Regions from separate parts of the Alicycliphilus sp. T452 genome, predicted to be linked through region 1. Evidence: predicted binding sites of a transcription regulator. Region 1 holds the regulator's gene; each other region holds the start of a gene.
The links. Region 1 encodes FNR, which switches genes on or off when oxygen is low (the NO sensors DNR and NnrR bind a similar motif). Its sites were predicted from a motif close to TTGATNNNNATCAA; they were not measured.

Region 1 (7,720 bases):
GCCACGCTGGCATCGCTGGCGTGTTTCGTGGGCATCTGGTTCTGGGCGTACATGCGCCGCAACAAGGCCCGGTTCGAGGAGGCGGCGCGGCTGCCCTTCGCCGAGGACTGATGAAGAACTCCCTGAAAGCAAAGAGATAACCCATGAGCGATTTCACCAGTAATTTCTGGTCCATCTATGTGGCCGGAATCACCATCATCGGCATCATTGCCTGCGGCCTGCTGCTTTGGATCACTTCCCGCAAGAAGGTCGAGCCGACGGCGGACAACACCACGGGCCATGTCTGGGACGAGGACCTGACCGAAATGAACAACCCCATGCCACGCTGGTGGATGTGGTTGTTCGTGTTGACCATCGTGTTCGGCTTCGGTTACTTGGCGGCGTATCCTGGCCTGGGCACGTTCAAAGGCCAGCTTGGCTGGACTCAACTGGGTGAGTACAACCAAGAAGTGGAGAAGGCGAACACCGAGCTGCAGCCCCTTTATGCCCGTTTTGCCAGCATGAAAACCGAAGACATGGCAGGTGATGCCGCCGCCATGGCCATCGGCGAGCGCCTGTTCATGAATAACTGCGCGCAGTGCCATGGCTCGGATGCGCGTGGCAGCAAGGGCTTTCCCAGCCTGGCAGACGGCGACTGGCTCCATGGCGGCACGCCCGATGACATTCGCAAGACCATCCACGATGGACGCGTGGGCGTGATGCCGCCCATGGCTGCCGCGATTGGATCGCCCGAGGATGTGCGCAATGTGGCGCAGTATGTGCTGAGCCTGTCGGGCAGCCCGCATGATTCGCTGAAGGCTTCACTCGGCAAATCCAAGTTCACGGCTTGCGCAGCCTGCCATGGCATGGATGGCAAGGGCAACCCGGCCCTGGGAGCACCCAATCTGACGGATGACATCTGGCTGCATGGTTGGGGCGAGGCCGCCATTACGGCTATGATCAACAACGGCAAGACCAATGAAATGCCGGCGCAGGCAGGTAAACTGACCGACGCACAGATCAATGTGCTGACGGCTTACATCTGGGGCTTGTCCCACAAGGCCGGCGCTTCACGCTGACGCCAACTCTGCGGCCGGCTCCCTTTTGGAGGGTGCCGGCCGTTTTGTTTCTGGAAGTTGTACTTCCCCCAAGAGATCCCATCATGAAGCCTGCTGAAGACCGGCCCCGCAAGGTGATACCCATTACTCCTGTTGCAGCGGAGAGCCAGCAGCCCGAGATGGTGTCGCTTTACGAGGCCCAAAAGAAGATCTACCCCCGATCCATCAGCGGTGTGTTCGCGCGCTGGCGCTGGGCGATGGTGTTTCTGACGCAGCTGGTCTTTTATGGCTTGCCGTGGCTGGAATGGGGGGAGCGCCAGATGGTGCTGTTTGACCTCGGAGCACGGCGCTTCTACATCTTCGGCCTGGTGCTGTATCCGCAGGACTTCATCTATCTGACAGGCCTGCTCATCATTTCGGCGCTGTCGTTGTTCCTGTTTACGGCGGTCGCGGGGCGGCTGTGGTGTGGCTTTGCCTGTCCGCAGACGGTTTATACCGAGATATTCATGTGGATCGAGCACAAGATCGAGGGTGATCGCAGTGCTCGCATGCGTCTGGACAATGGGTCGTGGACCTTCGAGAAGATCTGGAAGAAATCGCTCAAGCAGGTGATCTGGGTCGCTGTGGCCTTCTGGACCGGCTTTACGTTCGTCGGTTATTTCGTCCCGATCCGGGAACTCGGCGGCGAACTGCTGATGCTGCATGGCTCCTGGCAGATCTTCTGGGTGCTTTTCTATGGCTTGGCGACCTATGGCAATGCGGGCTATCTGCGTGAACAGGTCTGCAAGTACATGTGCCCCTACGCACGTTTCCAAAGCGCGATGTTCGACAAGGACACGCTGATCGTCACCTACGATCCGGAGCGGGGCGAGCCTCGCGGACCGCGCACCAAGAGCGTTGACTACAAGGCCAAGGGGTTGGGGGACTGTATCGACTGCACATTGTGCGTGCAGGTCTGTCCTACGGGCATCGACATTCGCAATGGCCTGCAATACGAATGCATTGGCTGTGGCCTGTGCGTGGATGCATGCGATACCGTGATGGACAAGATGAAATATCCGCGGGGGCTGATTCGCTTCTCCACGCAGAACGGTGTGAAGAACCATTGGACCCAGTCGCAGATGATCAAGCGCGTGCTGCGTCCGCGCGTGCTGTTTTACACCAGCGTACTGGTTGTGCTCTGCGTCGGGATGCTGGCCAGCCTGGTGGTGCGCACGCCTCTCAAGGTGGACGTGGTGCGCGACCGTGCGGCGCTCTCGCGCATCGTGGCAGGGGGCAAGCTGGAGAATATTTACCGGTTGCAGATCATGAATGCCACCGAAGGGGCCCAGCGTTATGTCATCAGCGCGCGCGGGCTGCAAGGGCTGGAGGTGGCTTCCGAGTCGGAAGTCGATATCGGCCCTGCGGAGTCGCGATGGGTTGCCGTGCGCCTGCAGATCCCCTATGGGTCGGCGCCACCGGGCTCGCACACGGTGTATTTTGATATCCAGTCGCAAGGCGACAAGGGGCAGGTGGCAGAGAAATCTGTATTCCTTGTCCCGCGCTGAGGCCACGGATCCGCACCGAGTTTTTGCATGGCCCCGAAAGGGCACGGAGATCGTAACGATGTCGAAAGATGGATCAATGAACGCAGCCCCCGAGTCGCAGCCGTGGTGGAAGTACGGTCATGTATGGCTGGTGATCGCGGGTCCGGTGATCGTGGTCATTGCCGGTTTTGTCACCCTCTGGCTTGCGCTTTCTCAGCCGGATCCCGTGCTGGCAGAAGACTACTACCAGCGTGGCCTGGATATCAACAAGACGCTGAAGAATACGGACCCTGGCATGACGCCCGCGATGAAGGGGCGCAACCATGCAGCCACGCCAATGCAGGACCAGCCGCGCTGAGGTTCTAAGGGGAATCAGGGGGGCGATTGCACTTTGCTTGCGCAGAACATGGTGCTAGGCTTTGACCCATGACAAGGAGGCAAGAGATGTGGAAGCAGCGGTTGATGTGGGTAGCCTGGCCCGCCTTTCTCATGGCGGGGGTTATGGAAATGGTCGTGTTTGCCTTTGTGGATCCCGAGGCATTGCAGTGGTTTGATCAGCCCGTCAATCTTTCGAGGCAAGGCGTCTACACCGTGGCGTTCTTCGTTTTCTGGATCGTCATCATGGCTTCGAGCGTGCTTACCACGATGTTGTCCTTCTCCCCCTTTGAACTCAACCGCTGCCCTGTACCCGAGGGTGACAGGCCGCTCGACTGCGCCAAATACATGCCCTGACTCATGGGCTTTTGGGGCAATTAGAGGCAGGATTGCTGGCTGTTGACGATGCGCTTCAGAGCGTCGGTGTCCACGATGCGTACGTGGCGTTGCCTGACTTCCACGATACCTTCTTCGACGAACTTGGAGAAGGTGCGGCTCACGGTTTCGAGCTTGAGGCCCAGGTAACTGCCAATTTCCTCGCGTGTCATGCGCAATACCAGTTCCGATTGGGAAAATCCCCGTGCATGCAGGCGCTGCACCAAATTCAGCAGGAAGGCGGCAAGACGCTCCTCGGCCCGCATGCTTCCCAATAGCAGCATGACGCCGTGTTCGCGGACGATCTCGCGGCTCATGATCTTGTGCACATGGTTTTGCAGTGCGGTGACCTCGCGCGAGAGCTCCTCGATGCGGTCGAATGGCATGACGCAAACCTCGGCGTCTTCCAGGGCCACGGCATCGCAGGTGTGCCGGTCGTTCACGATGCCATCCAGACCGATGATTTCTCCGGCCATCTGGAAGCCTGTCACTTGATCGCGTCCATCCTCTGTCGCCACGCAGGTCTTGAAGAAACCCGTGCGAATGGCGAACAGGGAGGTAAATGGTTCGCCGTTGCGGAACAGTGTGCCGCCGCGCTTGACCTTGCGGCGCACGGCGACGACATCATCAATGCGCTTGAGCTGCTGCTCATCCAGCCCCACGGGCATGCACAACTCGCGCAAGTTGCAGTTGGAACAGGCAACTTTGATGGATTGCAGGTTGGAGTGTATGGAAACCCTATTCATGTCGCGAGCTTACATCTGAACGCCGTCGAGGCATGGAATGTCACGGATCGTTCAAAGACTTTGATCCAAAGTCAAATTGTCCCCATCCGGACCGCATGGGTGCTTGATCGGTATCAAGAACGCCCTGGGGACTCTACGGCACAGTACGCCGCAAATGCAAGGAATCCCGTCATGACAGTCGTTACAACCGAGCTCTTGCGTCGCTTTGACGTGCCTGGGCCGCGCTATACCTCCTACCCAACAGCAGACCGTTTCGTGGAGGCATTTGGTGAGAAAGAATACATCCTGGCCTTGCAGCAGCGTCATGTAGGGTCAGCGGCCAAGGCGATGCCCTTGTCTCTTTACGTGCATATTCCGTTTTGCGAATCTTTGTGCTACTACTGCGCCTGCAACAAGATCATTACCAGGCATCCGGAGCGGGCCGAGGTCTATTTGCGCTACCTGAGCCGCGAGATCGACCTGCACACCGCGCACTGCGGCGTGGGGCAGCAGGTGAGCCAGCTGCATTTCGGCGGCGGCACGCCCACCTTCCTGTCCGATGATGGCTTGCGCGAGCTCATGGGCATGCTCAGGCGCAGTTTCGTGCTGGTGCCAGGGGGCGAGTATTCGATCGAAGTGGATCCTCGCACCGTGGATGAGAAGCGGCTCGCCCTGCTGGCGGAGCTGGGCTTCAACCGGCTCAGCTTCGGGGTGCAGGATTTTGACCCCGAAGTGCAGAAGGCGGTGCATCGTATACAGCCTGCCGAGAAGGTGTTTGCACTGGTCGAGAGCGCACGCAAGCTGGGCTTCGAGTCGGTGAACGTGGACCTGATCTATGGCCTGCCGCGCCAGACGCCGGAGTCTTTCGATCGAACCCTGGCACAGGTGGCGCAACTGCGGCCCGACCGCATCGCGCTTTATGCCTACGCACATCTGCCTGAGCGTTTCAAATCGCAACGGCGCATCATTTCGGCAGAGCTGCCCATGGCCTCGGCCAAGGTATCGATGCTGGCGCGCTCCATCGACGCGTTCATGAATGCGGGCTACGTGTACGTGGGCATGGATCACTTCGCACTGCCCGAGGATGCCCTGGCGGTGGCCAAGCGCCAGGGCCGGCTGCACCGCAATTTCCAAGGGTATAGCACCCAGCCGGACTGCGATCTGATAGCGCTCGGCGTCTCCGCCATCGGGCGCGTAGGCGCAACGTACAGCCAGAACGTCAAGACGCTGGACGAATATTACGACGCGATCAACCATGGGCACCTGCCCGTGGTGCGAGGCCTGGCCCTGACCAGGGACGACTTGGTGCGCCGCGCGGTCATCATGGCCTTGATGTGCCAAGGGGAGGTGCTGTTCGAGCCGCTCGAGCAGTCCTGGCTCATCGACTTCCGCCGCTATTTCGAGGCCGAACTGCTGCAGCTCGAAGAAATGGCGGAGCAGGGCCTGGTGAAGATCGGCGCCGAGGGCATCGAGGTCACCGCGATGGGCTGGTTCTTCGTGCGCGGCGTGGCGATGGTGTTCGACAAATACCTGCAGGCAGACCGCAACCGGGCGCGTTTCTCTCGCATCATCTGATCCATGCTGCTGGCTCTGGCTTCGACGGCATTCCTCATGGGCTTGATGGGCGGGACGCATTGCCTGGTCATGTGTGCGGCGCCCTGCGCCGCCTTGACGGGGGCAGGGGTTGCCCCGCGTGGCGGTGAGCAGGTCGTGCGCTGGATGCCGCGGGGATCCGTGGCGCAGCGCACGATGGGGTTCCACCTGGGGCGATTGACCGGGTATGGTGTGGCGGGCGCCCTGGCCGCCTTTGCCATGGAGCGGCTGGCGTGGCTGAGCCAAGGCAGCGCCGTGTTGCGTCCCGTCTGGACCATGTTCCATGTGCTGATCCTCGCCTGGGGTTTGTTGATGATGCTGCAGGTACGCCAGCCTGCGTGGCTGGACGATGCCGGCAGGGCGGTCTGGGGCCGGGTACGGTCTCTGGTATCCCGGCCCGGGGGCCTGTTCGTAACCGGCTGTGCCTGGGCGCTGCTGCCTTGCGGCTTGCTCTACACCGCGTTGCTTACCGCCGCATTGAGCGGCAGTGTCCTGCGTGGAGCCCTGTGCATGGTGCTGTTCGGCGCCGGCAGTGGCGTCTGGCTGGTGGCCGGGCCTGTGGCATGGGGCCGGCTTCGCGCACGCCTCGATGGTGTGGCCAGCACATGGGGGCCCAGGCTGGCGGGTTTGGTGCTTTTCACTCTGGGAGCATGGGCCTTGTGGATGGATGTGGTGCATGGACAGCCCGCACCTTGGTGCTCGCCTTGAGAAATGCCCCGTATTCGTTACCAACAATGTTTGTAACTAATGCGCAACGCTGGTAACCGACCATAATGCTTCGGTAAGATGGGCGCGAGTCGATAGTGGATATGCCCATCCTGCGATCTGAAGTGAACCAATCCGTTCTGATTGATATCGATGCCCTCCGCGTGGGCATGTTCATCCAACTTGAAGTGGGTTGGATGAACCATCCCTTTCCGACGAGCAGCTTCAGAATCTCAACGCATGAGCAGATTCGCGTTTTGCGAGACCTGGGGTTGAAATCCGTACGCCACATCCCGGCCAAGAGCGCAGCCCTGGCGCAAACGCCGTCAGAGGCGCCCGAGCGGATGGCGGGCGTGCAGCCAGACGATGCGGGCGAACCCGCTGCCGAGCGGCCGGGGCGCGACGCCATGACGGATGCCGATGTGCGGGCGATGTACAACGCCACACGGCAACGTTGCAACCAGCGCTACCAAGAGGCCGCCACCGTCTATGAAGCGGTCTGCACCGGGGTGCAGACGGCGCCGCAAAAGATGCGCGAGCAGGCGGAATCTCTGATTCACACGTGCGTTGCACAGTTGTTGGAGCAGGGGCCATGCGCGGTTCATCTGCTGGCCGGCAACCTGGGCCAGCGCTCGGCTGCCCATGCGGTGAACGTGCTGGTGCTGGCCTTGCTGCTTGGGCGCTCGCTCCGCATGGAGGCGGAGGCACTGTGCCTTCTGGGGACGTCGGCCTTGTTGCATGACCTGGGGAAGGTGCTCTTGCCAATTCATATTGCGGAGCCAGGAGCGGCACTCAACCCTTCGGACATGCAGCGCTATCAGGAGCACGTGGGCCTGTCGGTAGATCTGGGTCAGCGCATGGGACTGTCCAGCGATGTGCTGATTGCCATTGCGCAGCACCACGAGATGGCGGATGGCAGTGGGTTCCCGCTGCGCCTCGTTGGCGAGGATCTCAGCCGCTGCGGGCAGATATTGGCGCTTGTCAACCGCTATGACCGCCTGTGCAATCCATTGCACGGAGAGCAGGCATTGACGCCCCACGAGGCCCTTGCCAGGCTCTTCGCGTTGCGGCGCGAGTGCTTCGATGCCACCGTGCTGGGAGCCTTCATCCGCATGATGGGGGTATATCCACCGGGCTCGCTGGTCCAGTTGGAGGATGGCCGTTTCGGGCTGGTGGTCGTGGTGGATGCATTGCATTCCCTGCGCCCCTGCGTCGTGCTGTATGAGCCGGCCGTGCCCAGGGACGAGGCGCCATTGCTCAACCTGGCGCAGACCGATGGATTCGGCATTTTGCGCAGCCTCAAGCCGGCGCAGTTGCCGCGCGACGCCCTCGACTATCTGTTGCCGCAGCCGCGTATCTCCTACTTCTTCGAGCGTGCACTCAG
Region 2 (7,720 bases), on a different contig from region 1:
GTCAGGTCCAGGCAGTATTTCTTCAGGGCCTCGCGCTGGCCCTCGGCCTCGGCGCTGTCCACCTTCTGGCCGCCGCGCACCGCGTCGATGGCGGACTCCAGGCTCTTGCGCGTGAGGCCGTTGTCCTTGGCGATCTGCGCTGCCTCGCCCTTGCTGTCCACGAGGGCCAGCAGGAACAGCTCGCTCGCGATGAACTGGTCGCCGCGCTGGATGGCCTCCTTCTCGGTCGCCTGCAGCACGCGGCCCAGCTCGGGGCTGGCCTGCACCTGGTCATGGCCCTGCACCTGGGGCAGGCGCTTGACGGCGGCCTCGGCCGCCTTCAGCAGGCCGGGCACGTTGGCGCCGGCACGCTCGAGCAGCGCGCGCGGGCCGTCCTCCTGGCGCAGCATGGCGGCCAGCAGGTGCACGGGCTCGATATAGGCATTGTCATGGCCCAGCGCGAGCGACTGGGCGTCGGACAGGGCTTCCTGGAATTTCGTGGTGAGTTTGTCAAGACGCATGTAAGACCTCCAACTTGTCGCTAGCTAAGGCTGCAGCGCCCTGATTTCAAGCCATGGCGCGATAAATTCAGCCTGTCTGGGGCGGCGCCGCGATGCCCCAGCGCGCCAGCGCCGCGTCGTCGCTCACGCGCGCATCGACCCAGCGCGCGCCCTGCGGCGTGGCTTCCTTCTTCCAGAACGGCGCCTGGGTCTTGAGGTAGTCCATGAGGAACTCGCAGGCCTGGAAGCTCTCGCCGCGGTGCGCCGAGGTCACGGCCACGAGCACGATCTGGTCGAGCGGCGCCAGCAGCCCCACGCGGTGGATCACGCGCACGCCGTACAGGTCGAAGCGCGCGAAGGCCTCGTCGATCATGGCCTCGATGGACTTTTCCGTCATGCCGGGGTAATGCTCCAGCTCCATCGTGGCGACGGCGTCGCCATCGTTGCGGTCACGCACCGTGCCCACGAAGCAGCACACGGCGCCCACGCGCGCGTCCCGGGCACGCAGCGCCGCCAGCTCGGCGGAGACATCGAAATCCTGGGTCTGGATGGAAACGCGGGTCATGGGGTCAGGCATTGCAAAATGGCGGCATTGCCCGGCACTTTAACGCTCCCCGCCCGCCATGGCCCTGCAGACCATCACCACCGCCGACTACACGCTCTACCCCTCGCCGCGCAACACGCACCGCGTGGTGTTCGAGTTCCAGACCTTCGTGCCCCAGCCCTATGCGCTGATCGACCTGCCGAGCTTCGGGCTGGCGGGCCGGTGCAGCCTGTTCGCCGCCCACCGCCGGGCCGACGGCAAGATGGGCCAGCTCGTGACCTTCGAGCTCGAGGGCGATCAGCAGCGCTTCGAGCGCCTGTTCGTGCCGGACTGAAAGCCCCTCTCTCCCCGCCCATACCCGACGGAAAAACTAGGGTATACCCCGATTGTTGACCTTCCTCAAAGGGGCCAAGGCCCGGCTGCGCTGCAATGACACGCAACAGTCAACAACGGAGGAAATGCGCCATGCAACTGCTCAAGCAACTCTTCACGACCGACGTGGGCCTGTTCAGCGCCGTCGGCATCGGCTTCATGCTGTGCATGCTGGGGTTCTTCGTCTGGCTGTTCACGCGCAACGACGCGCCCAAGGCCGGCGACAAGCAGTCCTGAGAGCCCTCGCCCAAGGCTGAAGGCGCCGCCTCCGCCAGGAGCGGCGCCTTTGTTTTGCCCCCGCTGCCTGACAATGCCGGCCATGCACGACGGCGACAACCAGATCCTGGTCCCTCCTTCCTTCATCGCGCTGTACAGCGACGCGCGGCAGCGCCTGCTGGCGCCAGCGGGCGAGGTCTGCGCGCGCTACGAGCTGTGCGAGGACCTGGCCTGCCACCTGGTGGAGCAGGCGCAGCAGCTCTACCACGGCGGTGCCCGGTCGGAGGAAGGCGTGCTGCTGGGCATCCACGCGGGGCTGGCCGCGCCAGGCGCGGGCGTGAACCCGCAGGAGGCGCGCTGGATCACGCTGCGCCTGGCCGAGCTGCTGGCGTGGCAGTGCCCCCTGCTGGCCGCCCCGCACGCCGGCTGACGCATCGGCCCGCTATACTGCGCGCCATGTCCGCGCACAGCCTCATCGCAACGCCTCCCGCACCTGCGGCGGCTTTGCAGTGCGTGGCCAAAGCCCCAAAACCCCAGCTCATCTGACCGGAGCTGCGGTTCCGTCCGGATGAGCGACGGAACCCCCTGGCAGAGAAACTCCCTCCCTCTTTTTCTCGATTCCCGGCATTCCGCGCGCGCCCCGTGGCGGTTCTTCCACTGGTCGAACCCTGAAAGGATGCTCCGCATGCCGTCATCATCATCAACCACCACGCCCGTGTTCTCCGGGCTCTGGATTCCCCTGGTCACGCCGTTCAAGGACGGCGCCGTGGACCACCCGGCCCTGGCCGCCCTCGCGGCCCGCCTGCGCGCGCAGGGTGCTGCCGGGTTCGTCGCCTGCGGCTCCACCGGCGAGGCCGCCGCGCTCGACAAGGACGAACAATCGGCGGTGCTGGAGACTGTGCTCCAAGCCGCCCAGGGCCTGCCCGTGGCGATGGGGCTGTCGGGCTACCACCTGGGGCAGGTGCTGGCGTTTGTGCGGGCCCTGGCGCGCTATCCGCTGGCCGGGCTGCTGGTGCCCGCGCCGCACTACATCCGCCCCTCGCAGGAAGGCCTTCTGCACTGGTTCAACGCCATCGCGGACGCCAGCGCCGCACCGCTGATCGTCTACGACATTCCCTACCGTACGGGCGCCACCCTGGCCACCGGCACGCTGCTGGCGCTGGCCGCGCACCCGCGCATCCGGGCCGTCAAGGACTGCGGCGGCGATACGGCCAAGACACAGGCCTTGATCGCCGATGGCCGCCTAGCCGTGCTGGCGGGCGAAGACGCGCAGATGTTCACCACGCTGGCGCTGGGCGGTACGGGCGCCATCGCGGCCAGCGCGCACTGGCAGACGCCGCGTTTCGTCGAGCTGCTGGAGTTGCTGCGCACGGGTGACCTGCCCGGAGCCCGCCGCGTGTGGCAGGCGCTGCAACCCTGGATAGAGGCCTGCTTCGCCGAACCCAACCCCGCGCCGCTCAAGGCCCTGTTGGCGCGGGAAGGCTGGATGCGCAACGAACTGCGCGCGCCGATGACGGGAGCCTCGCCCGCCATGGAGGCCCGGCTGCGGGCCCTGGAGCTCAGCCCCCGGTGACGGGCGGGAAGAATGCCGCCTCGGCGCCATCGGCCAGCGGCGCGGTGTCCTGGGCCATGACCTGGTTCAGGGCCATGCGCACGGCGCGCCCGCGCGCAAGGCAGGCGGCCCAGGGCTCGCCGCGCGCGATGAGTTCGTCGCGCAGCGCGCCCAGGGTGTCGGCGCCGGTCTGCAGCGTCTCGTGGCCCGCTCCCACGGCCTCGCGGATGGAGGCGAAATACCGCACCTGGATGGTCTTGCGGGTCATGACAGCAGCTCCGTGAACGGCAGGAAGCGCACGCGGTCGCCGCGCGCGATGGTCTGGCCCGCGGGGTTGTCCACCACGCCGTCGGCCCAGGCGGCCGAGGTGAGCACGCCCGAGCTCTGGTTGGCGAACAGCTCCAGCGTGCCGTCCGCCGCATGGCGCACGCGCAGGAATTCACGGCGCTTGTCGGCCCTGGGCCAGTCGAATCCGGCGCTGGCAGCGATTGCCTTGGGCGCCACGTCGCGCACGCCCTGCAGGCGCAGCAGGAAGGGCCGCACCAGCAGGCCGAAGGTGACGAAGCTGGACACCGGGTTGCCCGGCAGGCCCATGAAGTGCGCGCCGCCGATGCGGCCGTAGGCGAAGGGCTTGCCCGGCTTCATGGCGATCTGCCACAGATCGAGCCGGCCCAGGCTCTCCACCGCGGGCTTGATGTGGTCTTCCTCGCCCACGGAGACGCCGCCGCTGGTCAGGATCAGGTCATTCCCTTGCGCGGCCTCGCGCAGCGCGGCCACGGTGGCCTCGCGCCGGTCGGGCACGATCCCGAGATCCGTCACCTCGCAGCCCAGGCGCAGCAGCATGGCGCGCAGGAAGAAGCGGTTGCTGTTGTAGATGGCGCCGGGCTTCATCTGCGCGGGCGGCACCTCGCCGGGCATGACGAGTTCGTCGCCCGTGGAAAAAAGCGCCACGCGCGGCCTGCGCGCCACCTGCAGGCTGGCCAGCCCGATGCTGGCGGCCAGGCCCAGTTCGGCGGGGGTCAGGCGCGTGCCGGCGGCCAGCACCTGGGCGCCCAGGGCGATGTCCTCGCCCGCGCGGCGTATCCACTGCCCGGCTGCGGGCACGGCGTTCACGCGCACGCGCGCGCCTCCATCCAGGGCCTCGCAGTCTTCCTGCATGACGATGGCGTCAGCCCCCGCGGGCACGGGCGCGCCCGTGAAGATGCGCGCGGCCGTGCCGGCCGCGAGCGGCGTGCCACAGCCGCCCGCGGCGATGCGCTGGGCCACGGGCAGCTCCACGCCCGCGGCCGTCACGTCGGCGCGGCGCACGGCGTAGCCGTCCATGGAGCTGTTGTCCTGCGGCGGCACCTGCAGCGGCGAGACGGCCGGCTGGGCGAGCACGCGGCCGTCGGCGTCGAAAGTGCCGACGGTGTCGGTGCCCGCCAGCGGCGCGGCCTGGGCCAGCAGATCGGCCAGGGCTTCATCGAGGGGTTTGAGGGGCGCGCGCGCCTGGGATTTCGCCTGGGTTGTCATTCGCAAGCCTCCGCCCGTTGGGGCACATAGTCGAAGCGCGCGCCCTGCGCCAGCAGCCACTGCGCCACGGCGTGGGGGTCGCGCACGTCGAGCACCGGCAGCGCCGTGGGCGCGGGCAGCGCGGGGGCGTCGGTGGCCACGGCGACGATGCAGGGGTCGTGCGGATAGAGCGCGGGGCGCTCGTGGTATTCGGGCGAGGGCGCGCGCCAGATCTCGACCTTGGGCAGGTCGCTGTGCTTGAAGCCTTCCACCAGCACCCAGTCCGCGCGCGGGTCCAGCTCGGCCAGCAGCTCGTGCACCCCAGGCGCGCGCGCCTGCTCGAATTCGCGCATCAGCGCCATGCGGCGGTCGGAGGCCACGGCCACCTCGTAGGCGCCGGCCTCGCGGTGGCGCCAACTGTCCTTGCCCACATGGTCGATGTCGAACTTGTGGTGCGCATGCTTGACCACCGACACGCGCAGGCCGTGCAGGCGCAGCTCGGGGATCAGCCGTTCCACCAGCGTGGTCTTGCCGCTGCCCGAATAGCCGGCAAAGCCAACCACCTTCATCTCGCCGCTCCTTGATATCATTTTTGATAGCTTCCAGCGCTTGCCAGACAAGCGCTGGAGGCTATTTCGGCCATCAATCGCAATGGGCCGCGATGTAGGCCTTGACCCGCTCTGCGTCGGCCGGCAGCACCTGCACGCGCTTGGGCAGCTGCTCTATGCCCTCGAACTTCGCCGGGCGCTCGGGCGCGCGGCCCAGGGCTTCCTGGATGGTTTCGGCGAACTTGATGGGCAGGGCCGTCTCCAGCACGATCATGGGCACGGCGGGGTCGCCGCGCAGCGCACGCGCCACTTTCACGCCATCGGCCGTGTGGGTATCGATGATCTGGCCAAAGCGCTCGTAGGTGTCGCGGATGGTGGCCAGGCGGTCGGCGTGGGTGCTCTTGCCGCTCTCGAAGCCGTACCTGGCGCGGGCGTCCTGGAACACCGGGTCCGCCCCCAGGTCGAAGAAGCCCTGCCGGGCCACGCCTTCGGCGAACAGCTGGCGCGTGCGTGCACCGTCGCGGCCGACCAGGTCGAACACGAAGCGCTCGAAGTTGCTGGCCTTGCTGATGTCCATGCTGGGGCTGCTGGTCTCGTGCGTGTCGGCCGCGCCGCGCACGCGGTAGGCGCCGGTGCGGAAGAACTCGTCGAGCACGTCGTTCTCGTTCGTGGCGACGACCAGGCGGTCGATGGGCAGGCCCATCTGGCGCGCCACGTGGCCGGCGCAGATGTTGCCGAAGTTGCCGCTGGGCACGGTGAAGCTGACCTTCTGCGCGTTGCGGTTCGCCGCAGGGCCGCCCCAAGGCGAACCAGCCCCCTCGGGGGGCAGCGAACCACGCGCAGCGGGGAGCGTGGGGGTCTGTTCCGTGGCCTGGATGTAGCCGGCGAAGTAGTACACCACCTGGGCCAGCAGGCGCGCCCAGTTGATGGAGTTGACGGTGCCGATCTTGTACCGGGCCTTGAAGGCGTGGTCGTTGCTCACCGCCTTGACGATGTCCTGGCAGTCGTCGAACACGCCCTCGATGGCCAGGTTGTGGATGTTCGCGTCCTGCAGGCTGAACATCTGCGCCTGCTGGAAGGGGCTCATGCGGCCATGCGGGCTGGTCATGAACACGCGCACGCCGTGCTTGCCGCGCATGGCGTACTCGGCCGCGCTGCCGGTGTCGCCGGAAGTCGCCCCCAGGATGTTGAGCTGCTCGCCGCGGCGGGCCAGCTCGTACTCGAACAGGTTGCCCAGCAGCTGCATGGCCATGTCCTTGAAGGCCAGCGTGGGGCCGTTGGACAGGGCCTCGATCCACAGGCCGTCCTCCAGATGGCGCAGCGGCACGATTTCGCCCGTGCCGAAGACTTCGGCGGTGTAGGTTTTCTCGCACAGGCGCCTGAGGTCGGCGGCGGGGATGTCGTCGATGTAGAGCGAGAGGATGCGGAAGGCCAGCTCCGCGTAGCCTTGCTTGTGATAGACCTCGCGCAGCTCGGCGAGCTGCGCGTCGCCCACGCGCGGATAGCGCTCGGGCAGGTACAGGCCGCCGTCGGGCGCCAGGCCTTCGAGCAGGATGTCGCAGAAATGCTTGCGGTCCGGGTGGCCGCGCGTGGACAGGTACAGCATGGTCGCGCCCCCTTCAGCTCAGCTCTTCCTTGCGGATGCGCGTGATCGGCGCCAGCACCGTGGGCAGGGCCTGGATGCGGGCCAGCGCGGCGTCCATGTCGCCTTCGCGCGTGTCGTGGGTGAGGATGATGAGGTCGGTCTGGGTCGAGCCCTCGCCGCCCACCTCGTCGGCCTCGCGCTGCAGCACGGCGTCGATGCTGATGCCGGCGTCGGCCACGATGCCGGTGATCCTGGCGAGCACGCCGGCCTGGTCGGCCACGCGGATGCGCAGGTAGTAGCTGGTGACCACCTCGGCCATGGGCAGCACGGGCAGGTCCTGGCCGGCCGCGGGCAGCGTGTGGCTCTGGAAGGCCAGCGGCGGCACGCGGTGCGCGGGGTCGGCCTCGATCAGGCGCGTGATGTCCACCAGGTCGGCGATCACGGCGCTGGCCGTGGGCTCGGAGCCCGCACCCTTGCCGTAGTACAGCGTGGTGCCCACGGCGTCGCCATGCACCACCACGGCGTTCATGGCGCCCTCCACGTTGGCGATCAGGCGCTTGGCCGGCACCAGGGACGGGTGCACGCGCAGCTCCACGCCCTTGTCCGTGCGCTTGGTGATACCCAGCAGCTTGATGCGGTAGCCCAGCTGCTCGGCGTACTTGATGTCCGCGGCGGACAGCTTGGTGATGCCCTCCACGTGGGCCTTGTCGAACTGCACCGGGATGCCGAAGGCGATGGCGCTCATGATGGTGGCCTTGTGCGCGGCGTCCACGCCCTCGATGTCGAAGGTCGGGTCGGCCTCGGCGTAGCCCAGGCGCTGGGCCTCCTTGAGCACCACGTCGAAGTCCAGGCCCTTGTCGCGCATCTCCGACAGGATGAAGTTGGTCGTGCCGTTGATGATGCCGGCCACCCACTGGATCTGGTTGGCCGACA
Region 3 (7,720 bases), on a different contig from region 1:
GAGGCGCCGACGCCCCGGCCGCGCCGGCGAGCCTATCGTATGCCACGGGCGCCATCCACGGCTTCGGCTCCATCCGCGTCAATGGCGTGCGCTACGACGACAGCGCCGCGCGCGTGCTCGACGACGCGGGCGCCGCGTCGCGGGCGGGCGACCTCAGGCTGGGCATGGTGGTGGAGCTGCAGTCCAGCGCGCCCCAGGCCGACGGCACCGGCGCGCAGGCGGCGAGCGCCTCCGAGATCCGCTGGCGCAGCGAGGTCGAGGGCCCCGTCACCGCCGTGGACGCCGCGGCCGGCACGCTCACGGTGCTGGGCCAGAGCGTGGGCACCACCCCCGGCACGGTGTTCGACGACGGCTTGCGCGGCGGCCTGTCGCGCCTGGCCGTGGGCCAGGTGGTGGAGGTGCACGGCTTCGCCGACGCGCAGGGCGCCATCGTCGCCACGCGCATCGAGCGCGAGGAGCCCGGGCGCCGCTACAAGCTGCGCGGCAGCGTGCAGTCGGTGGACACGGCGGCCAGGACGCTGCGCGTGGGCGCGCTGACCATCTCCTACGCCAATCTGGCGCTGGCCGCGCCGCCCGCGCAGGGCGCTACCGTGCGCCTGGAGCTGGCGCCCATGCCCGACGCCGCCGGCCGCTGGGTGGCTACGCGCATTGACGGCATCGCCGCCAGCACGGTGCTGCCGGCGGGCGGCGCCTTCGCGGAGGTGGAGGGCATCGTCACCGCCTACGCCAGCGCCGCGCGCTTCAGCGTGAACGGCGTGGCGGTGGATGCATCGGCCGTGGCCTCGGTGCCCGCCGGCGTGCGCCTGGGCGCGCGCGTGGAGGTGGAGGGCACGCTCAAGGACGGCGTGCTCGCGGCCCGGCGCGTGGCGCTGGATGGCGGGCGCGGCGCGGGCGACGGGCTGGAGATCGAAGGGCGCGTGGAGCGCATCGACGCCGCCGCGCGGCAGGTGGTGGTGCGCGGTGTCACCGTGGACTATTCGGCCGCGAGTTGGCGCGGCGGCACGGCGGCGCAGCTCGTGGTGGGTGCCAAGGTCGAGATCGAGGGCACGCTGTCCGCCAATGGCAGCACGCTCCAAGCCAGCAAGGTGGAATTCGATGACTGAGCGGCGCATCGTGTTCGCGGCGCTGGCCCTGGCGCCCGCGCTGGCCTGGGCGCAGTACACCGGCCCCTCGGCCGAGCCCGTGGCGCGCACGGTGCGCGAGGTGCTCGCGCAGCCGCGCGACGGCCGCCCGGCGCACTTGCGCGGCCACCTGCTGCGCCAGATCGGCCCCGAGAAGTACCTGTTCTCGGACGGCACGGGCGAGGTGCGCGTGGAGATCGACGACGCGCTGTTCCTGGGCCGCCCCGTGGACCAGCGGACGGCGGTGGAGTTGCGCGGCGAGGTGGACAGCGACTTCCTGGAGGCGGTGGAGGTCGAGGTGGACAGCCTGCAGATGCAGGGACACTGAGCGTGGACGAGAACGCGCTGCTCATCGCGCTCAACACCTGGGTGGGACAGCACCCCGGCGTGTTGGCCTGGGTGCGCCGCGCCTCGCACGAACTGCCGCAGGTCCTGCTGGCGGCGCTGCTCATGGCCTGCGTGGTGGGCGATGGCGCGTGGCGCCGCGCCGCCTGGGGCTGCATCGCGGCCATGGCGCTGGCCTGGGCCTGCACGCGCGGGCTGGAATGGCTGTGGCCGCAGCAGCGGCCGTTCGCACTGGGCCTGACCACGGCCTGGGTGCCGCACCGGGCGGACGCCTCGTTCCCCAGCACGCACGCCAGCGTCGCCTTCGCCTTCGTGGCCTGCGCCTGGCTGCTGGCGCCGCGCCGCCTGGCGGCCTGGATGCTGTTGCCCTGCGCCGTGGCGGTGGCCGCGAGCCGCGTGGCGCTGGGCCTGCACTTCCCGCGCGACGTGCTCGGCGGGGCGCTGCTGGGAGTGCTGTGTGGCGGGGTGGTGGCGTGGATTTTGATTGCTATTGAAAAGAGAGCTGCAGGCGCTTTACCGATGGGCGATAGAGCCAGAAAATATCTATAGCAAAGTCCTGGAGGCGGATTGCCCGTGCGCCGCGGTGCGGCCCACTGTCCCCATAATCGGCCCCCCTCATCGCCTACGCAAAGGAACCTCCATGGCCGGAGCCAGCCTGCTGACCCTGCTCGACGACATCGCCACCATCCTCGACGACGTGTCCGTGATGACCAAGGTGGCGGCCAAGAAGAGCGCCGCCGTGGCCGACGACGTGGCCACCCTGACCAAGGTGGCCACGCAGAAGACGGCGGGCGTGCTGGGCGACGACCTGGCGCTCAACGCCCAGCAGGTGGCGGGCGTGCGCGCCGAGCGCGAGATCCCCGTGGTCTGGGCCGTGGCCAGGGGCTCGGCGGTGAACAAGGCCATCCTCGTGCCGGCGGCGCTGGCCATCAGCGCGTGGCTGCCCTGGCTCATCACGCCGCTGCTGATGCTGGGCGGCGCGTTCCTGTGCTTCGAAGGCGTGGAGAAGCTGGCCCACCGCTTCCTGCACGCACCGGCCGAGGACGCGGCGCAGCACGCCAGCCATGCCCAGGCCAACGCCGACCCTGCGGTGGACCTCGTGGCGTTCGAGAAGGAGAAGATCCGGGGCGCGGTGCGCACCGACTTCATCCTCTCGGCCGAGATCATCGTGATCGCGCTGGGCACGGTGGCCGGCCAGGCGTTCGTGCAGCAGGTGGTGGTGCTGGTGGGCATCGCGGCGCTCATGACGGTGGGCGTCTACGGCCTGGTGGCGGGCATCGTGAAGCTCGACGACCTGGGCCTGTGGCTCAGCCGCCGGCCCGGCGCCGCCGCGCAGGCGCTGGGGCGTGGCATCCTGGCGGCGGCGCCGTGGCTCATGAAGACGCTGTCGGTGGCGGGCACCGCGGCCATGTTCCTCGTGGGGGGCGGCATCCTGGTGCACGGCGTGCCGGCGCTGCACCATGCGGTGGCCGCCGCTGGCGCGGCGGCGGGCGGCTGGCCCCTGGGCGGCCTGTGGGCCCTGCTGGCCAGCAGCCTGCTCAACGTCCTGGCGGGGCTCGTGGCCGGCGCCGCCGTCCTGGCCGGGTGGATGCTGCTCGGGCGTTGGCGCGGCGCGGCCGCATCGCATGGATAGCCGGCTGTTACTTTTTTGTGACACACGAACAAATGCCCATGGACAAAGGCATTTGAATATTGATTTGCAGCAAAGTTGACCATTTTGCTGGTAGGCCTAATGGGTGTACGGGGGCCGTCCCCGTTCAACCGAATAGAGATATCCCAAATGAAAAGGAACCTGCTGGCCTTGGCCGTTTTGTGTGCAATGACTTCCGGTGCAGCGTACGCGCAGCAGCAGGACGGTCAATGGATGGTGCGCGCACGCGCCGTGCACCTCGACAGCTCCAACGGTGGCGCCGCGGGCGCTGCCGGCGTGAGCATCAACGACAAGTGGATCCCGGAAGTGGACGTGTCGTACTTCTTCACGCCCAACTTCGCGGCCGAACTGATCCTGACCTACCCGCAGAAGCACGACGTGCGCCTGAACGGCGGCAAGATCGGCACGCTCAAGCACCTGCCGCCCACGCTGCTGGGCCAGTACCACTTCACCGGCATGGGCGCGTTCAAGCCCTATGTGGGCGCGGGCGTCAACTACACGCGCTTCTCCAGCGTGGACATCGCCGGCGGCGCGCTGACCGTGAAGAAGAACAGCTGGGGCCCGGCGCTGCAGGTGGGCTTCGACTACGCGCTGAACAAGAACTGGTCGCTCAACTTCGACGTGAAGAAGGTCTACATCGACACCACGGTCAGCGGCGGCGTCGGCAAGTTCAAGGTCGATCCCGTGCTGGTGGGCCTGGGCGTCGGCTACCGCTTCTGATTCCGGGGTTTTCGTCCTCTGCGGGGGAAGGGCTGGTGCATGTGGGGCGCCAGCCCTTTTTACTTTTGATAGCTGGCGGTGTTTGTCGGGCGGGCGTTCCAGCGCTTTTTCTTGGATAAACGGCAGGACGGCCTGCCACGCGCGGCGCGCCGGCGCAAGGGGGCGCGCGCAATTTGCGTGGCCGTCCTACCTGCAATGCATGCCTTGGCCTGCGCCGCACCGGGGGCTTGCGCCCTACGCTGCGGCGTTATGCCCGCCATCTCCCCCTCCCTTGCGTTGCCGCACCAGGCGCAGCCCGCTGCGCAGGCGCATGCGGCGTGCCGGCGCGAGATCACGGACGCCCTGCTGGCGCTGCAGGCGAGCATCTCGCCCAAGTATTTCTACGACCGGCGCGGCTCCGAGCTGTTCGAGGCCATCACGCGCCTGCCCGAGTACTACCTCACGCGCACCGAGCGTGCCCTCATGCGCCGCCACGGCCGCGCCATTGCCGAGGCGGTGGGCGCGGGCCGCGTGGTGATAGAGCCCGGCGCGGGCAGCTGCGACAAGGCGCGCGACCTGTGCCGCCGGCTGGCGGCCACGCATTTCGTGGGCGTGGACATCTCGGCGGACTACCTGCAGGGCGCCGTCGCGCGCCTGCGCGCGGCGCTGCCGGGGCTGGACGCGCGCGCGGTGGCCGGCGACATCACGGCCGGCCTGCGGCTGCCGCCGGACATCCCGGGGCAGCGGCGCCTGGTGTTCTACCCGGGCTCGTCCATCGGCAACTTCGACCCGCCGCAGGCCGTGGCGCTGCTGGCGCGGATGCGCGCGCTGGCGCAGGGCGGCGGGGCGCTGCTGATCGGCATCGACCTGCCCAAGCCCAGGGCCGTGCTGGAGGCGGCCTACGACGACGCCGCGGGCGTGACCGCCGCCTTCAACCGCAATGCGCTGGCGCACGTGAACCGCCTGGTCGGCAGCGACTTCGACCCGCGCCAATGGCGGCACCGGGCGTTCTTCAACCCCGTCGCCTCGCGCATCGAGATGCACCTGGAGGCCCTGGGCCCGCAGCGCGTGCGCTGGCCCGGCGGCGGGCGCGACTTCGCGGCGGGCGAGCGCATCCATACCGAGAACAGCTACAAGCACCCCCTGCCGGCATTCACCGCGCTGCTGCGCCAGGCGGGCTTTGCCAGCACCCAGAGCTGGACGGACGCGCGCGGCTGGTATGCCATGGTGCATGCGCGCGCATGAAAGGACCCGTGCCATGAACGCACCAGCCCCTCCACCCGCATCCCCCGGCGGGGACACCGATGCCGCGCGCCGCTATGCGGCCGTGCGCGCCGCCACCGAGGCGCTGGCGCAGCCGCTGTCGGCCGAGGACTGCTGCGTGCAGTCCATGCCCGACGCCAGCCCCGCCAAGTGGCACCTGGCGCACACCACCTGGTTCTTCGAGACCTTCATCCTGGAGGCGCACGAGCAGGGCTTCCGCCCCTTCGACCCCGCCTACCGCGTGCTGTTCAACTCCTACTACCAGGGCGTGGGGCGCCAGCATCCGCGCCCGCAGCGCGGCATGCTGACCCGCCCGCCGCTGGCCACGGTGCTGGCCTACCGCGCCGACGTGGACGCGCGCATGCGGCGCCTGCTGGGGCGGGGCGCCCCGCCGGCCGGGCTCGGCGCGCTGCTGGAGCTGGGCCTGCAGCACGAGCAGCAGCACCAGGAACTCTTCGTCACCGACATCAAGCACCTGCTGTGGTGCAACCCCCTGTGGCCCGCGTACCGCGATGCGCCGGCGCCGCCGCCCGGGCGCGCGGGCGCGGCGCAGGCCGGCTGGTGGCGGTTCGATGGCGGGCTGGTCGAGATCGGCCACGCGGGCGAGGGCTTCGCGTTCGACAACGAGCTGCCGCGCCACGCCGCCTACCTGCGGCCCTACGAGCTGGCGACGCGCCTGGTCACGAACTCGGACTACCTCGCCTTCATGGCCGACGGCGGCTACCGCGACCCCGCGCACTGGCTGGCCGAGGGCTGGGACTGGTGCTGCAGCCAGCAGATCGCCCACCCCCTGTACTGGCGCCGGGACGAGGGCGGCTGGAGCGAATTCACGCTGGCCGGCGGCCGGCCGCTGGCGCCGCTGCAGCCCGTGGCGCACCTGTCGTACTACGAGGCCGACGCCTATGCCCGCTGGGCCGGCGCGCGCCTGCCCACCGAGGCCGAGTGGGAGGCCGCCGCGGCCCGGGCCGCCGGCGTGGAGCAGGGCCACTTCGCCGACGGCGGCGCGCTGCACCCGCGCCCCGCGCCGGCGCCGGCGCAGGGCGGGGCGCTGCAGCAGATGTTCGGCGACGTGTGGGAGTGGACCCGGTCCAGCTACGCGCCGTACCCCGGCTTCAGCCCCGCGCCGGGGGCCGTGGGCGAATACAACGGCAAGTTCATGGTGAACCAGTACGTGCTGCGCGGCGGCTCCTGCGCCACGCCGGCGGGCCATGCGCGCGTGAGCTACCGCAACTTCTTCCCGACCGGCGCGCGCTGGCAGTTCACGGGGCTGCGGCTGGCGCGGGACTCCTGAAACGATAGCTGCCAGCGCTTGGCTAACAAGCGCTGGAGGCTAAAAACACGGAAATCCCCTCACCCCTCCCTCTCCCCGGAGGGGCGAGGGCGATCGGCCGTGCCGGTTTTTACTCCCTCTCCCCCTGGGAGAGGGCGGGGGCGAGGGCCTGCGCGCTCAAACCGCGTCCAGCGCCTGGTGCAGGTCTTCGAGCAGGTCGTCGATGTGCTCGATGCCGATGGACAGGCGCACCATGCCCTCGGTCACGCCGGCCTTGGCCAGTTCGTCGGCGTTGAGCTGGCGGTGCGTGGTCGATGCCGGGTGCGTGGCGAGCGACTTGGCGTCGCCGATGTTCACGAGGCGCGTGAATAGCTTGAGCCCGTCGAGGAAGCGGGCGCCCGCCGCGCGCGCGTCGTCGGCCTTCAGGCTGAACGACAGGATGCCCGACGCGCGGCCGCCGAGCTGGCGCTGCACCAGCGCGTGGTCGGGGTGCTCCGGCAGGCCCGCGTAGCGCACCCATTCCACCTTCGGATGGCGTTGCAGCGCCTCGGCGATTTTTTGCGAGTTCTCGCAGATCCGGTCCATGCGCAGCGCCAGCGTCTCTATGCCCTGCAGGATCAGGAAGGCGTTGTGCGGCGAGATGGCCGCGCCCGTGTTGCGCAGCGGCACCACGCGCACGCGGCCGATGTAGGCGGCCGGGCCCAGGGCCTCGGTGTAGACCACGCCGTGGTAGCTCACGTCGGGCTCGTTCAGGCGCTTGAAGCGCGCCTTGTGCTGGCCCCAAGGGAACTTGCCGCTGTCGACGATGGCGCCGCCCATGCTGTTGCCGTGGCCGGCCAGGTACTTGGTGAGCGCGTGCACCACGATGTCGGCGCCATGCTCGATGGGGCGCAGCAGGTAGGGGCTGGGCACGGTGTTGTCCACGATCAGCGGCACGCCGTGGGCATGGGCCACGTCGGCGAGGGCCCGGATGTCGGTCACGTTGCCCAGCGGGTTGCCGATGGATTCGCAGAACACCGCCTTCGTGCGCTCGTCGATCAGCTTGCCGAAGCTGGCCGGGTCGCGCGGGTCGGCGAAGCGCACCTCCAGGCCCTGCTGCGGGAAGGTGTGGGCGAACAGGTTGTAGGTGCCGCCGTAGAGCGTGCTGGCGCTCACGATGTTGTCGCCCGCCTCGGCGATCGCCTGGATGGCATAGGTGATGGCCGACATGCCCGAGGCCACGGCCACGGCGGCGATGCCGCCCTCCAGCGCCGCGACGCGCTTTTCCAGCACGTCGGTCGTGGGGTTCATGATGCGCGTGTAGATGTTGCCCGGCACCTTCAGGTCGAACAGGTCGGCGCCGTGCTGCGCGCTGTCGAAGGCGTAGGCCAC
Region 4 (7,720 bases), on a different contig from region 1:
TGGGCGCGTCGATCAGCGTGCCGTTGGTGGACAGGCCGGTGTAGAAGCCCATCTCGCGCGCGCGGGCGGAGATCTCGAAGATGTCGGCGCGCAGCAGCGGCTCGCCCCCCGAGAGGATGAGCGCGGGCACGCCGAAGGCCTTGAGGTCGTCCATCACCGTAAACACTTCCTGCAGCGAGAGTTCGCCCGCGTAGTCGTGGTCGGCGGACAGGGCGTAGCAATGCTTGCAGGTGAGGTTGCAGCGACGGATCAGGTTCCAGATGACGACCGGGCCGCGCGCCTTGCGGTCCTTGGTGAGGGGGTATTCGCCTGTGGCTTGTGCCTGCGCGAGTTCGCGCATGTATTGGCTGATGCGAAACATGGTGTGGGCCTCTTGTCAATCTTTCAAACGCAGGCCGGTTTTCTTCAGGATGGCCGTGGAGTACAGGATATCGTGCCCGCGGCAGGCGTCGCCCAGCAGGGCCACGATGTCCTGTGCCTGGTGCTCCACGGCCTCGCGGCTGGTGCCGTGCAGCATGGCGAACAGGTTGTAGGGCCAGCCGGGCAGGTGGCGTGGGCGGCGGTAGCAGTGCGATACGCCGGGCAGCTGGGCCACCAGCGGGCCGAGCTCGGAAACGCGCTCGTCGGCCACGTCCCACACGCTCATGCCGTTGGCGGTATAGCCCAGGCGGTAGTGGTTGGGCACGGCGCCGATGCGGCGGATCAGCCCCTGCGCCAGCATCTGCGCCAGGCGTTCGCGCACCTGCTCGCCGGGCACGCCCAGCATGGCACCCACGGCCTCGTAGGGGCGGGCCACCAGGGGCAGGCCGCCCTGCGTGGCGGCGATCAGCGCGCGGTCAAAGGCATCCAGCGCCATGGCGTTCTCCGGTCTGGGGCAGGGCGGGCAGGCGCAGCTCGACGAAATACTCCTCTTCCTTGGGGAAGGCGAAGACTTCGAGTCCCACCGCGTCCTGGATGCGGGCGATGGCATCCTGGGCCAGCGCGGGCGATTCGGCGGCGACGACGAACCACATGTTGAGCCGGTGCGTGCGCCGGTAGTTGTGCGCCACCTCGGGAAAGCTGTTGACCACGGCGTTCACCACGTCGAAGCGCTCCTCGGGCACGGCGATCGCCGCGAGCACGAACTGGCCGCCGGCGCGCTCGATCTGGAAGAGCGGGCCGAAGCGCGTGAGCACGCCCTGGGCCAGCAGCTGGTGCAGGCGTTCGATGACGCGCTCCTCGCTCCAGCCGAGCTGCTCGCCCACGGCGGCAAAGGGCCTGTCCACGAGCGGAAAGCCACCATGCAGGTGGTCGATCAGGCAAGCGTCTTCGGGCGTGAGCATGCAGCGCTCCTTCTGGTGGATGGGCAGGGTGCGGGGCATGGCGGGCGCGGGCGGGGTGAAGCGGCGCGCGCCGGTCTGCTTGAAGCGGCGCAGCGAGAACAGCGTGGCCTGGGGCTTGCCTGCCAGGCCGGCCTGGGCCACGGCGCGCGCGACGGTGGCGTGCACGCTGTCGCGGTCGCGCCCATGCACCATGCAGTACAGGTTGTAGGGCCAGTCGCGGGTGCGTGCGCGCTGGTAGGCCAGGGTCACTCCCGGCACACTTGCCAGGGCTTCGCCGCAGGCGTCCACCTCGCTCTCGGGCACGTCGAACACAGTCATGGCGTTGGCCGTGAAGCCCAGTTCATGGTGGCGCACCACCACGCCGAAGCGGCTGACGGTGCGCTCGTCGAGCCAGCGCTGCAGGGTGCGCAGCACGGCCTCTACGGGCTGCTGCAGCTGCTCGGCCCACAGGTCGTACGGCCGCTCCACCAAGGGCAGCCCCCGCTCGGCCAGGGCCGCCAGGGGCTGGTCTTGCGCCTGCAGCGGCGTTTGCGCCCAGTGGGTGGCGCCGCTGGAGGGCGACTGGCTGGCGCGCAGGTCGAACCCGGTGTCGATGCGGTAGGGCCGCAGCATGGGCAGGCGCTGCACGGGCAGGCCAGTCTCGGCCTCGATGCTGCACAGCAGTTTTTCGACCTGTGCGGCGTCGGGCCCGGTGGCTACGAACCACAGGTTGGTGGCGTGTTCGCGCTCGTAGTTGTGGTTGACGCCGGCGTGGCTGGAAACGATGGCGGCGACGGCCTCTAGCCGCTGCGGCGGCACGGCCATGGCTGCCAGCAGCGATGCGCCGCCCGCGCCGGGAGCAAACACCGCCCCGATGCGGCTCAGGCTGCCCTGGCGCTGCAGGCGCTGGTAGCGGGACAGTACGTCTTCGGCATCCATGCCCAGGCGCTCGCCGATCAGGGCAAAGGGCTCGTGGCACAGGGGAAAGCCGCGCTGCCAGGGGTTGAGCAGGGCCAGGTCGAGGTGGTGCTGCGCGGTGTGCACGGCTCAAAACCCCATGCGCTGGGCACGTGCGGTGAAGAAGATGCCGCTGGGCGCATCCACGGGCAGGCTGGCCTGCAGTTGCCGGGTGTGCGTGTCGTACACCTGCACGCGGTTGTCGTCGCGGCAGCTGATCCACACCGATTCGCCGCGCGGCGTGAACTCCATGTGCAGCACGGCCTTGCCGGGCGCGATGGTGTCGATCACCTGCCCGCTGGGCGTGTCTATGACCTGCACGCGGTTGTAGTCCGGCACCGAGAAATTGACCCACACCTGGCGGCCGTCGGGGCGCGCCATGACGAACACGGGCTGGCCCGCGACGGGAATGCGGCCGACCTCGGCCCAGGTGGCGGTATCGACGACAAGCACCTCGTGGCGGCCGATGGCGGGCAGGTAGGCGCGCCCCCCGGCCATGGCCCAGCCGCGCAGGTGGGGCATCTTGTAGACGGGCAGGGGCTTTTCGCCGCGCCCGTAGCCGGCCAGGATGCGGCGCGCGCGCGGCGTGGCATCCCACAGGTCCACCATGGCCAGGCCGTCCTCGCCGAACAGGCCGGCGATGTAGTGGCGGCCGTTGGGCGAGAGCAGGGCGTCGTAAGGCTGGCGGCCGATGCCGGCCAGCGTGGTGACCCGGGGCTTTCTCGGGTCGCTGCAGTCGGCGATGCAGATGGCTTCGGCGTCGAACAGGCTGTAGACGAAGCGGCGCTGGGGCAGGTCGGCCAGGCCCACGACGCGCGAGCGCTCGCCATTGGGCATGAGGGCGGGGATGTCGGAAAGAAGCTCCAGCGTGGCGGCGTCGAATACCTTGATGCCGCCGGGCGTGTAGTTCTGCGCCACGACCAGGCTGCCGTCGGCGCTGATGGCGCCGCCGATCGAGTTGCCCGCCTGCATGACGCGGTGGGTGATGCGCTGCTCCAGGATGTCCACGCGGGTCAGCGCGCCGTCGCGGCCGAAGACATAGGCGAAGCGCTCGTCGCGCGAGAACACCACCGAGGCGTGGGAGAGGTCGCCCAGGCCCTCGACGCGGCCTGCGGCCTCGCGCCGGCTGGTGTTGACGAGGGTGAGCGCGCCTTTGGCGCGCTCTATGACCACGCCCAGGTCGCCCGTGCCCTGCAGGGCGGAGGCCTTGGACGTGGCGGAGGATGCGGAGGTGGCTGCGCAGCCGCCTGCCAGCAGTGGGGCCGCGGCGGCGAACGACAGCAGGGAGCGCCTTTTCATGGGGCTTGGCTCCTCATTTCTTCGGGGAAACCGCTGGCCAGCTGTTGGGCGATCCACAGGGCCTCCGTGCCGCTGAGCAGTGCGCTCCAGGGCGGCATGGGCGTGCCGGGGATGCCGTGGATGATGACGGCGGCCAGGTATTCGGGAGGCTTGGCGGCCAGGGCCTGGCGCGTGAGCGCCGGGCCCAGGCCTCCGGTGAGACGCATGCCATGGCACGAGCCGCAGTCCTGCCGCACCATGCGCACCAGCTGTGCGGCGCGCTCGGGCGCGGGGGCGGCTGGCGTTTGCGCGCCCGCCGCCGCTGCTGCGAGCGCCAGGGTGAGGGAGAGGAGTGCGTTGCGTGCCATGGCGGGTCCCGGGTTACGGCATCAATAGACGTCGTGCTGCGTGTTGTACACGTTGAACTTGCCTGTGGGCGTGATCAGCCTCGGGTCGTTGAGCACGGCCTTGCAGGTGCGGGTCTTGTCGTCGACCACCACGATGGCCGACTTCTTGTTCTTGGCGCTCCAGACGGAAAACCAGACCTCGTCGCCCTTCTGGTTGTACTCGGGCTGCACCACGCGCTTGGCGCCGTCGTCGTCCAGCTTGGCGCAGGCGGCGATGTCGATGACCTGAGGCTCCTTGGACAGGTCGCGGATGTCGAACACGGCCACGCTCTGGCTGATCTTGGGATCGGGGTTGAGCGCGGTATCGACCCACAGGTTGTTGGACTTGGGGTGCGTCTTGATGAACAGCGAACCACCGCCCTGGCCCTTGAGCGACTGCACCACCTTCCAGGCGTTGGCCTTGTGCTTGGCCGGGTCGGTGCCGATCACCGCGATGCTCTCGTCGCCCAGGCCCGAGGTAGCCCAGACGGGGCCGAACTTCGGATGCTTGAAGTTGGCGCCGCGGCCCGGGTGCGGGATCTTGCCCACGTCCACGATGGCTTCCAGCTTGCTGGTCTTGGTGTCGATCACCACGACCTTGTCGGAGGCGTTGGCTGCCGTCAGGAAGTAGCGGCGCGAGGCGTCGAAGCCGCCGTCGTGCAGGAACTTGGCGGTGTCGATCTGCGTCGTCTTCAGGTTCGTCAGGTCGGTGTAGTCCACCATCCAGATCTTGCCGGTTTCCTTGGCGTTGACCAGGAACTCGGGCTTCTGGTGGCTGGCCACGATGGCGGCTACGCGGGGCTCGGGGTGGTACTGGTTGTTGATGTCCATGCCGCGCGTGCCGACGACCTTGCGCGGCTTGAGCGTGTCACCGTCCATCAGCACGAACTGCGGCGGCCAGTAGGTGCCGGCAATGGCGATCTTGTCTTCCCAGCCCTTGAACTTGGAGGTCTCGACCGAGCGCGCCTCCAGGCCGATCTTGATCTCGGCCACGTTGTCGGGCTTCTCCATCCACAGGTCGATCAGGTTCAGGCGTGCGTCGCGGCCGATCACATACAGGTAGCGACCAGAAGCCGACATGCGCGAGATGTGCACCGCGTAGCCGGTCTTGACGATGTTGATGATCTCTTTGGTGTCACCATCGATCAGCGCGATCGTGCCGTCATCCCGCAGGGTGACCGACATGATGTTGTTGATGTTGTAGTTGTTCATCTTCTTCGTGGGCCGCTGGGCGACGGGCACGTATTCCTTGCGCGTCTTCTCCATGTCCGCCAGCGAGAACTCGGGCGGTGTGGGAGGGTCTTGCTGCACGTAGCGCGCCATCAGGTCCACGGTCGCCTCGTCGAAGTCGCCCGAGGTCAGCCAGTTGGGCATGCCGGCCGGCGAACCGTAGGCGATGAAGGTCTTGAGGTAGTCGGTGCCTCGCTCCAGCGTGATGTCGGGCGTGAGAGGCTTGCCCGTGGCGCCCTTGCGCAGTACGCCGTGGCAGCCGGCGCAGCGCTCGAAGTAGATCTGGCGCGCGCGGTCGAACTCGGCCTGCGTCATCTTCGGGGCCTTGGGGTTCGTGCTCTGGTACATGGGCACATCGCCTACGGGCGAGCTGCCGGCACCCATGTAGTTCTTCTCGGTCTCCGAGACCGGTTTGGCATTCTGGGCCATTGCTGTGGCCGACACCAGGGTGGCGGCCGCAAGCGCAACCAGCCTGGCAATCCTCTTTGCTGTCATTGTGGGTCCTCTGCGTCGCGGATCAGCGCTTAGGTGGCTCCCTGCGGATGCATGGGGCCATCTCGCGAGGTCGCTGTCCATTCCCTCTTTATGCGAGTGACCATATCGTCGCCGCGGACATTGCAAACTGTCCTTGAACTGGTTCAAGGACGGACGCGGTGTGGTCTTTGAACAATGGAGCCCATCCCACGATCTGCCAAGAAAGGCCGACATGAGCTTCATAGAAGATGCACGCTGGTTCACCGCCACTCCCGCCGCAGGTGCGCCTGGCATGCCCACCCTCCCGGGGCGCGTGACCCTGGTGGGGGCCGGCCCGGGCGATCCGGAACTGCTCACCTTGCGCGCGGTGAAGGCCTTGCGCGGGGCCCGCCTGGTGCTCTACGACCATCTGGTGGGCAAGGAGGTGCTGCGCTACGTGGCCGAGGATGCCGACCTGATCTACGTGGGCAAGGAGTCCTCGCACCACACGCTGCCCCAGGAGTCCATCATCGACCTCATGGTGCGTCTGGCGCGCAGCGGGCGCAACCTGGTGCGGCTCAAGGGCGGCGATGGCTTCATCTTCGGACGCGGCGGCGAGGAGGCGCAGGCGCTGGCCGAGGCCGGCATCGCCTTCGACGTGGTGCCCGGCATCACGGCCGCCCAGGGGGCGGGCGCCTGCGCCGGCATTCCCCTGACGCACCGCGACCACGCGGCCACGCTGGTGTTCGCCACCGGCCACCTGCGCGGCGACAACGAGGTGGCGCTGGACTGGGAGGCGCTGGCCCGCCCGCGCCAGACCGTGGTGATCTACATGGGCATGGGCACGCTGCCCGTGATCTGCGAGCAGCTCGTGCGCCACGGTCTGCCCGCCAGCACGCCCGCGGCATTGGTGGAGCAGGCATCGCTGCCCGGCCAGCGCTGCGTCACCGGCACGCTGCAGGAATTGCCAGCCCTGGCGCGGCAGCACAAGGTGCGGCCGCCGGCGCTCATCGTGGTGGGCGAGGTGGTGGCGCTGCAGCCGCAGCTGATGCGGGGCATGCAGGCGACGATGGTGTGAGGAGGCCGTCAGGCCGGCCCGTGGGGCGGGCCGGTTTCAGGCATCATGGGCGCCTCATCCGGCAAAGCCCATGCAACAAGACATTCTCATCAACTGGTCGCCCCAGGAAACGCGCGTGGCGGTGGTCGAAAACGGCGCCGTGCAGGAGCTGCACGTGGAGCGCGCCCTGGAGCGCGGCCTGGTCGGCAACGTGTACCTGGGCAAGGTCTCGCGCGTACTGCCCGGCATGCAGTCGGCCTTCATCGATATAGGCCTGGAGCGCGCCGCCTTCCTGCACGTGGCCGACGTGTGGCAGCGCCAGGAGGGGGGCGAGGCGCCCATGTTCGCGCGCAAGAACGAGCCGCTTGTGCCGATCGAGAAGCAGGTCTTCGAGGGCCAGTCGCTGATGGTCCAGGTCATCAAGGACCCGATCGGCACCAAGGGCGCGCGTCTTTCCACCCAGATCAGCATCGCCGGGCGGCTGCTGGTGTTCCTGCCGCAGGACGACCACATCGGCATCTCGCAGAAAATTCCCCAGGAGGAGCGCGACGCGCTGCGCGCGCGCCTGCAGGCGCTGGTGGGCGACAAGTCCGCGGGCGGTGGCGGAGGCTTCATCCTGCGCACCAATGGCGAGGATGCCAGCGATGCGGAGCTGGCCGAGGACATCACCTATCTGCGCAAGACCTGGGCGGGCGTGCGCCAGGCGGCGCTGAACCGCCCGCCGACCTCGCTGCTGTACCAGGACCTGAGCCTGCTGCAGCGTGTGCTGCGCGACCTGGTGGGCGAGGAGATGCAAAGCATACGCCTGGACTCGCGCGAGCAGTTTGCCGCGCTGCAGAAGTTCGGGCGGGAGTTCATGCCGGCGGCGGTGGCCAAGCTCGAGTTGTACAAGGGCGAGCGGCCGATCTTCGACCTCTATGCGATCGACGAGGAAATCGCCCGTGCCCTGGGCCGGCGCGTGGACCTGAAGTCCGGCGGCTACCTGATCGTGGACCAGACCGAGGCGCTCACGACCATCGACGTGAACACCGGCGGCTACGTGGGTGCGCGCAATTTCG

Region 2: the regulator FNR is predicted to act here: its motif matches at 1,413-1,426, upstream of ACX12L_RS10640 (DUF3149 domain-containing protein).
Region 3: the regulator FNR is predicted to act here: its motif matches at 3,159-3,172, upstream of ACX12L_RS12630 (OmpW/AlkL family protein).
Region 4: the regulator FNR is predicted to act here: its motif matches at 5,781-5,794, upstream of cobA (uroporphyrinogen-III C-methyltransferase).

What each region holds. Positions count from the first base shown of each region.
Region 1 covers NZ_JBTNEH010000029.1:16,038-23,757, reverse strand. Annotated here, with positions in the region: gene ACX12L_RS19860 (cbb3-type cytochrome oxidase subunit 3) at 1-111, shown strand, start outside; gene ccoP (cytochrome-c oxidase, cbb3-type subunit III) at 144-1,058, shown strand; gene ccoG (cytochrome c oxidase accessory protein CcoG) at 1,142-2,584, shown strand; gene ACX12L_RS19845 (FixH family protein) at 2,661-2,921, shown strand; gene ACX12L_RS19840 (hypothetical protein) at 3,008-3,295, shown strand; gene fnr (fumarate/nitrate reduction transcriptional regulator Fnr) at 3,316-4,059, opposite strand; gene hemN (oxygen-independent coproporphyrinogen III oxidase) at 4,231-5,613, shown strand; gene ACX12L_RS19825 (sulfite exporter TauE/SafE family protein) at 5,617-6,339, shown strand; gene ACX12L_RS19820 (HD-GYP domain-containing protein) at 6,441-7,720, shown strand, end outside.
Region 2 covers NZ_JBTNEH010000009.1:167,427-175,146, forward strand. Annotated here, with positions in the region: gene clpB (ATP-dependent chaperone ClpB) at 1-500, opposite strand, end outside; gene moaE (molybdopterin synthase catalytic subunit MoaE) at 568-1,044, opposite strand; gene ACX12L_RS10635 (hypothetical protein) at 1,103-1,357, shown strand; gene ACX12L_RS10640 (DUF3149 domain-containing protein) at 1,489-1,632, shown strand; gene ACX12L_RS10645 (hypothetical protein) at 1,715-2,041, shown strand; gene dapA (4-hydroxy-tetrahydrodipicolinate synthase) at 2,297-3,184, shown strand; gene moaD (molybdopterin converting factor subunit 1) at 3,171-3,431, opposite strand; gene ACX12L_RS10660 (molybdopterin molybdotransferase MoeA) at 3,428-4,675, opposite strand; gene mobB (molybdopterin-guanine dinucleotide biosynthesis protein B) at 4,672-5,244, opposite strand; gene ACX12L_RS10670 (threonine synthase) at 5,297-6,808, opposite strand; gene ACX12L_RS10675 (homoserine dehydrogenase) at 6,822-7,720, opposite strand, start outside.
Region 3 covers NZ_JBTNEH010000012.1:106,177-113,896, reverse strand. Annotated here, with positions in the region: gene ACX12L_RS12650 (DUF5666 domain-containing protein) at 1-1,103, shown strand, start outside; gene ACX12L_RS12645 (YgiW/YdeI family stress tolerance OB fold protein) at 1,096-1,449, shown strand; gene ACX12L_RS12640 (phosphatase PAP2 family protein) at 1,452-2,015, shown strand; gene ACX12L_RS12635 (DUF808 domain-containing protein) at 2,107-3,099, shown strand; gene ACX12L_RS12630 (OmpW/AlkL family protein) at 3,247-3,837, shown strand; gene egtD (L-histidine N(alpha)-methyltransferase) at 4,087-5,061, shown strand; gene egtB (ergothioneine biosynthesis protein EgtB) at 5,075-6,370, shown strand; gene ACX12L_RS12615 (O-acetylhomoserine aminocarboxypropyltransferase/cysteine synthase family protein) at 6,527-7,720, opposite strand, start outside.
Region 4 covers NZ_JBTNEH010000022.1:68,865-76,584, forward strand. Annotated here, with positions in the region: gene nirJ (heme d1 biosynthesis radical SAM protein NirJ) at 1-361, opposite strand, end outside; gene ahbB (siroheme decarboxylase subunit beta) at 377-856, opposite strand; gene ACX12L_RS17930 (Lrp/AsnC family transcriptional regulator) at 837-1,322, opposite strand; partial or broken gene ahbB (siroheme decarboxylase subunit beta) at 1,446-2,345, opposite strand; gene ACX12L_RS17940 (cytochrome D1 domain-containing protein) at 2,349-3,557, opposite strand; gene ACX12L_RS17945 (c-type cytochrome) at 3,554-3,904, opposite strand; gene ACX12L_RS17950 (cytochrome D1 domain-containing protein) at 3,926-5,647, opposite strand; gene cobA (uroporphyrinogen-III C-methyltransferase) at 5,859-6,683, shown strand; gene rng (ribonuclease G) at 6,754-7,720, shown strand, end outside.